2 regions of the Streptomyces sp. ICN903 genome follow, and region 1 is predicted to be linked to the other one. Evidence: riboswitches for the same ligand, from Rfam matches in the RefSeq annotation. Region 1 holds a riboswitch; the other holds the start of a gene.
What was found. Region 1 has a riboswitch for thiamine pyrophosphate ahead of L7D48_RS01560 (thiamine ABC transporter substrate binding subunit). Riboswitches for the same ligand answer to the same signal wherever they lie in the genome.
Positions count from the first base shown of each region.

Region 2: another riboswitch for thiamine pyrophosphate. It lies ahead of thiO (glycine oxidase ThiO); the one in region 1 lies ahead of L7D48_RS01560 (thiamine ABC transporter substrate binding subunit).

Region 1 covers NZ_JAKMAY010000007.1:10,405-13,798, forward strand. The annotation lists gene L7D48_RS01555 (iron ABC transporter permease) at 1-1,001, opposite strand, end outside; gene L7D48_RS01560 (thiamine ABC transporter substrate binding subunit) at 998-2,092, opposite strand; TPP riboswitch at 2,084-2,219, opposite strand; gene rlmN (23S rRNA (adenine(2503)-C(2))-methyltransferase RlmN) at 2,304-3,394, opposite strand, start outside.
Region 2 covers NZ_JAKMAY010000157.1:6,979-10,372, reverse strand. The annotation lists gene L7D48_RS17020 (NAD(P)/FAD-dependent oxidoreductase) at 1-1,210, opposite strand, end outside; TPP riboswitch at 1,398-1,507, shown strand; gene thiO (glycine oxidase ThiO) at 1,505-2,650, shown strand; gene thiS (sulfur carrier protein ThiS) at 2,647-2,880, shown strand; gene L7D48_RS17005 (thiazole synthase) at 2,889-3,394, shown strand, end outside.

The DNA.
Region 1 (3,394 bases):
TCGGCCGACCCCAGGGCGCGGTAGTGGTGCAGCCCGTAGCCGTCGGGGCCGCTCAGGGAGCGTTCGGCGAGCACGGCGAGCGGGGCCAGGAGCAGGACGGCGATCTGGATCAGTACCCCGGCCAGCAGCGCCCGCTGTCCGGCCCCGCGGGGGCGGCGGGCGGTGCGGGCGGCGTCGACCAGGCCCAGCGCCGTCCTGCGGCGGCGGACGGTGCGCGAGTGGAAGGCCATCAGGGCGGCGACCGCGGCGAACTGCAGCAGCGTCAGGACCGCTGCGGTGGGCAGGTCCAGCAGCTGGGCGGTCTGCCGGTAGATCTCCACCTCCAGGGTGGCGTAGCGGGGGCCGCCGAGGATCTGGACGACTCCGAAGGAGGTGAAGGTGAACAGGAAGACCATCAGCGCGGCCGCGGCCACCGACGGGACGAGCGCGGGGAGGGTCACGGTGCGCCAGGCGGTCCACCGGCTCGCGCCGAGCACCCGCGCGGCCTCCTCCTGCCGGGGGTCGAGCTGCGCCCACAGACCGCCGACGATCCGCACGACCACCGCGTAGTTGAAGAAGACGTGGGCCAGCAGGATGGCGGTGACGCCGGTGTCCAGCCGCACCCCCCACCACTGGTCCAGCAGTCCGCCCCGGCCGAGCAGGGCCAGGAAGGCGGAACCGACGACGACGGTGGGCAGCACGAACGGCACGGTGACCGCCGCCCGCAGCATCCGCCTGCCGGGGAAGTCCAGGCGCGCGAGCACGTACGCGCCGGGCAGCGCCAGCAGCAGGGTGAGCACGGTGGAGGCCGCCGCCTGCCACAGCGTGAACCACACCACGCCGGTGATGTCGGGGTCGGTGAGGACGGCGGCGATCCGGTCCGGGCGCCACCGCCCGCCGTCGTACAGCCCGCGGGCGGTGATGGCGGCGACGGGGTAGGCGAAGAACAGTGCGAGGAAGACGGCCGGCACCGCCGCCAGCGCGAGGCGCGCCGCCGTCCCCGCGTGTGTGCCCGTCCTCACCTCACGACGGCCGAGGTCCACGCCTTGACCCACGCCTCGCGGTTCTCGGCGATCTTCTCGGGTGCCATGGTGCGGGGTTCGTCGATCGTCTCGCCGTAGCGGGTGAAGACCTCGGGCAGTTCGGCGTCCTCGCGCACGGGGTTGACGAACATCTGCAGCGGCAGGTCCTCCTGGAAGGACCGGCCGGTCATGAAGTCCAGCAGCGCCTTGCCGCCGGCGGGGTTGTCCGCGCCCTTCAGCAGTCCGGCGAACTCGATCTGGCGGAAGCAGGTGCCGGTGGCCACCCCGGTGGGGGCCTGCTCGGGCGCGGGGTCGGCGCCCAGGACCTCGGCGGGCGGGCTGGAGGCGTAGGAGACGACCAGCGGCCGGTCGCCCTTGCCCTTGCCGCCGGAGGAGCCGGAGAAGCGGTCGTAGTACGCCTGCTCCCAGCCGTCGACGACCTCGACGCCGTTGGCCTTCAGCTTCTTCCAGTACTCCTGCCACCCCTCGCCGTACTCGGCGACGGTGGCCAGCAGGAAGCCCAGGCCGGGCGAGGAGGTGGCGGCGTTCTCGGTGACCAGCAGGTCCTTGTAGGCGGGCTCGGCGAGGTCGTCGAGGGTGTTGGGCGGGGCGATGCCGCGCTCCTCGAAGTAGGCGCGGTCGTAGTTGACGCAGACGTCGCCGGAGTCGACGGGGGTGACGCGGTGCTCCTGTGCGTCGAGCTGGTACCGCGCGGGTATCTTCGCCAGGCCCTCCGCCTCGTACGGCGTGAACAGGCCGTTGTCCAGGGCGCGGGAGAGCAGGGTGTTGTCCACGCCGAAGAGGACGTCGCCCTGCGGGTTGTCCTTGGACAGGATCGCCTGGTTGAGGGAGGAGCCGGCGTCGCCGCCGCGCAGCACCTCCACCTCGTAGCCGGTCTTCTCGGTGAACTCCTCCAGCACGGCGTCGGAGGCCGCGAAGGAGTCGTGGGCGACCAGGGTGACCGTCCTGCCGCCCTTCCCCTCCTCCCCGCCGTCCCCGGAGGGCTGCGAGCCGCCGCACGCGGCGAGGGCGGAGAGGGTGAGTGTGCCGAGGACGGCGCCGCCCAGGGCGCGCCGGAGCTTGAGGTGCATCTTCTGACTCCCTACGCCGGTACTAACCGGATCAGGTCCGAGGGTCTGCGGCTCACCGGGCGGCCTGTCGGCTTCCTCCCGGCGACACCGCACTCTCAGCGCTGTACGCGCTCCCCTGTCGGTTTCGCTGTTTCGGTACTGGTGTTCGCTTGTTCCGCTACTGTGTGCGACCGCTGAGGTCACCGCCACCGTACCAGTGACGGGCCGACCCTCAGCGCTCGGTGGCGGCGAGCTGGCCGCAGGCGCCGTCGATCTCCTGCCCGCGGGTGTCGCGGACGGTCACCGGCACGCCGTGCGCCTCCAGCCCGGCGACGAACGCGCGCTCGTCCTCGGGCCGGGACGCGGTCCACTTGGAGCCGGGCGTGGGGTTGAGGGGGATGAGGTTGACGTGCGCCCGCTTGCCCGCCAGCAGCCGGCCCAGCAGGTCGGCGCGCCACGCCTGGTCGTTGATGTCCCGGATGAGCGCGTACTCGATGGAGACGCGGCGGCCGGACTTCTCGGCGTACTCCCAGGCCGCGTCGAGGACCTCGCGGACCTTCCACCGGGTGTTGACCGGCACCAGGGTGTCGCGCAGCTCGTCGTCGGGCGCGTGCAGGGAGACCGCCAGCCGGCACTTGAGACCTTCGTCGGACAGGCGGTGGATCGCCGGTACCAGTCCGACGGTGGAGACGGTGATGCCCCGCTGGGACAGGCCCAGGCCGTCGGGCTCGGGGTCGGTCAGCCGGCGGATGGCGCCGATGACCCTCTTGTAGTTGGCCAGCGGCTCGCCCATACCCATGAAGACGATGTTCGACAGCCGCGCGGGGCCCCCGGGCACCTCGCCGTCGCGCAGGGCGCGCATGCCCTCGACGATCTGGTGGACGATCTCGGCGGTGGACAGGTTGCGGTCCAGCCCGGCCTGGCCGGTGGCGCAGAAGGGGCAGTTCATCCCGCAGCCGGCCTGGGAGCTGACGCACATGGTGACCCGGTCCGGGTAGCGCATCAGCACCGACTCCACCAGCGTCCCGTCGTGCAGCCGCCACAGCGTCTTGCGGGTGGTGTCGTCGTCGCAGCTGACGTGCCGCACCACGGTCATCAGCTCGGGCAGCAGCTCGCCCGCCAGCCTCTCGCGCGCGGCGGCCGGGATGTCGGTCCAGGCGGCGGGGTCGGTGGCGTACCGGGCGAAGTAGTGCCGCGACAGCTGCTGGGCGCGGAACGGCTTCTCGCCGATCGCGGCGACGGCCTCGCGCCGCTCGGCCGGGGCGAGGTCGGCGAGGTGCCGCGGCGGCCTGGCGGCCCCGCGCGGCGCGACAAAGGTGAGTT
Region 2 (3,394 bases), on a different contig from region 1:
CCCGCAGCGGATCCAGGGCCGCGCCGCGCTCGATCAGCTTCCGCCCCTGGGTCAGGTCACGTGGGCGGCCCACGGCCAGCAGGGCGCGCAGCACACCGTCGCGCAGCCAGCACACAGACCAGGCCGCGTCCGCCGGATCGCCGCGCCACAGCATCCCGTCGTCGCCGGTGTGGTGGCCCGCGTACTGGACGAAGCGGCCGAACTGCTCGGACCAGAAGTACGGCACCGGGTCGTACACCGGCGTCTCGGCCTCTCCGGCGACCAGGCCCGAGGCGACCGTGCGCGGCCCCTGGAGCGCGTTGTCCCAGTGGTGGACCAGCAGACGGCGGCCGTAGCGGGCCGACGGGTAGGAGGCGCAGTCCCCCACGGCGTGGACGCCGGGGGCGGAGGCGCGCAGGTACTCGTCGGCCAGGACCGAGCCGTCCTCGCCCAGCGCCACGCCGGAGCCCGCCAGCCAGCCGGTGGCCGGGCGCGCGCCGATCCCGGTGACGACCGCGCCCGCGGTCAGCACCGAGCCGTCGGACAGCTCCACCTCGCACACCGGGTCGTCCGGCGTGCCGGCCGCGGCGACGCCGGTGACGGCGCACCCGGTGCGCAGTTCGGCGCCCGCCTCCTCGTACCAGGCGCGCATCCGGGCCGCGACGGACGGCGGCAGCGCCCCGGCCAGCGGCTGGTCCGCGGCCTCCACCACCGTCACCCGGCAGCCGGCCTCGCGGGCCGCGGTGGCGAACTCCGCGCCGATCCAGCCCGCCCCGACGACCACCACCTCCCGGCGCCCGGCGAGCACCGGCCGCAGCCGCTCGGCGTCGTCGAGGGTGCGCAGCAGGTACACCCCGGGGACGCCCTCGGCGCCGGGCAGGGGGACCGGCTCGGCGCCGGTGGCGAGGACCAGATGGTCGTAGGGCAGCGGGCCGGCGGTGGTGTCCGCCTCCCGGTCGCCGGTGCGCAGCCCGGTGGCGGCCGTGCCCAGGCGCAGGTCCACCTCCAGGGCCCGGAAGTCGATGTCGAAGGCGGATCCGGCCGCCCTGCCCAGCAGCACGGCCTTGGACAGCGGCGGCCGGTCGTACGGCCGGTGGGGCTCCTCGCCGACCAGGGCGATCCGCCCCGGCCAGCCCTGCTCACGCAGCTGTACGGCGGTCTGCACCCCGGCCATCCCGGCGCCGACGACGAGGACCCGCTGCCTGCTCTGCTGCTCGGTTCGCACGCTCACGCGATCACTGTAGGAGGTCGGGGCGGGCCGGCGGGCGGCCCGGCGGCGGGGTCCGGTGAGAGCCCCGCCACAGCCGCCGGGGCTGAAGGGGAGCCGGGCCCCGGCTCCCCTTCAGCCCCGGCGGGCGCGCGGATAGGGTGGTCGGCGTCCGGGGGACGGGAAGGCCCCCGGGGCGAACCGGCGAACGACCAAGCGCGGGAGCCCGGCGCACCGGGCTGAGAGGGAGGCTTGCGCGGCCTCCGACCGTACGAACCTGATCCGGGTCATTCCGGCGAAGGGAGGAGCACCGCACCCATGCACGTGCTGATCATCGGCGGTGGCGTCATCGGGCTGGTCACGGCCTGGCGGACCGCGCAACGGGGGGCGCGGGTCACGGTCGTCGACCCGGCGCCGGGCGGCGGCGCCGCCGAGGTGGCGGCCGGGATGCTGGCGGCCGTCACCGAACTGCACTACGGCGAGGAGTCCCTGCTCGCCCTCAACCTGGCCTCGGCGCGCCGCTATCCGGACTTCACGGCCGAGCTGGAGGAGGCCTCGGGCCTGGGGACCGGCTACCGCGCCTGCGGCACACTGGCCGTCGCGCTGGACGCCGACGACCGGGCCCATCTGCGGGAACTGCACGCGCTGCACCGGCGCTGCGGGCTGGAGTCGGCATGGCTGACCGGCCGCGAGTGCCGCCGCCTGGAGCCGATGCTCGCCCCCGGGGTGCGCGGCGGGCTGCGCGTGGACGGCGACCACCAGACCGATCCGCGCCGGCTGACGGCCGCCCTGCTGGCCGCCTGCGAGCGGGCCGGGGTCCGCTTCGTGCGGCAGCGGGCCGGGCGGCTGTCCCTGTCCGGCGACCGGGCGGCCGGGGCGCGGCTGGCCGACGGCACCGCGGTCGGGGCCGACCTGGTGGTGCTGGCGGCCGGCAGCGACAGCGGCCGGCTGGCGGGGGTGCCCGAGGAGGTCCTGCCGCCGGTGCGCCCGGTCAAGGGCCAGATCCTGCGGCTGCGGATCCCCGGCGCGTACGCCCCGTTCCTCTCGCGCACCGTGCGGGCCCTGGTGCGCGGCGGCCATGTCTACCTGGTGCCGCGGGCCGACGGCGAGCTGGTGCTGGGCGCGACCAGCGAGGAGCAGGGCTGGGACACCACCGTGACGGCCGGCGGCGTCTACGAGCTGCTGCGCGACGCGCACGAGCTGGTGCCCGGCATCACCGAGCTGCCGCTGGTGGAGACCCGCGCGGGCCTGCGCCCCGGCTCCCCCGACAACGCCCCGCTGCTCGGCCCGACCGCCCTGCCCGGCCTGCACCTGGCCACCGGCCACCACCGCAACGGGGTGCTGCTCGCCCCGGTCACCGGCGACGCCCTGGCCCAGGCCCTGACCACCGGCGAACTCCCCGAGGAGGCACGCCCGTTCACCCCCCGGCGCTTCGACCGCACGCTTCAGGAGAGTCCTCTGTGAACACCGGCACGGCCCGTACCGCCGCAACCGTCACCGTCCATGTCAACGGCGAGCCGCGCGAGATCGCGGCCGGTCTCGCCCTCGACGCGGTCGTGGCGTCCCTGACCACCGCCACGGCCGGCGTCGCCGCGGCCGTCAACGAGACCGTCGTGCCGCGCGGGCAGTGGCCGGCGACGCAGCTGGGCGACGGCGACCGGGTCGAGGTCCTGACCGCGGTGCAGGGGGGCTGACGGCGGCCATGGCTGACGACACCCTCACCATCGGCGGCACCGCCTTCACCTCCCGCCTCATCATGGGCACGGGCGGCGCGCCCAGCCTGGAGGTGCTGGAGCGGGCGCTGCTGGCCTCGGGCACCGAGCTGACCACCGTGGCCATGCGGCGCCTGGACCCGACCGTCTCCGGCTCGGTGCTGTCGGTGCTGAAGCGCAACGGCATCCGCGTGCTGCCCAACACCGCCGGCTGCTTCACCGCCGGGGAGGCCGTGCTCACCGCCCGGCTGGCCCGCGAGGCGCTGGGCACCGACTGGATCAAGCTGGAGGTCGTCGCCGACGAGCGCACCCTGCTGCCCGACCCGGTGGAACTGCTGGAGGCCGCCGAGACGCTGGTCGACGACGGCTTCACCGTCCTGCCGTACACCAACGACGATCCGGTGCTGGCACGGCGGCTGGAGGACGTGGGCTGCGCGGCGATCATGCCGCTGGGCTCGCCCATCGGCTCGGGCCTGGGCATCCGCAACCCGCACAA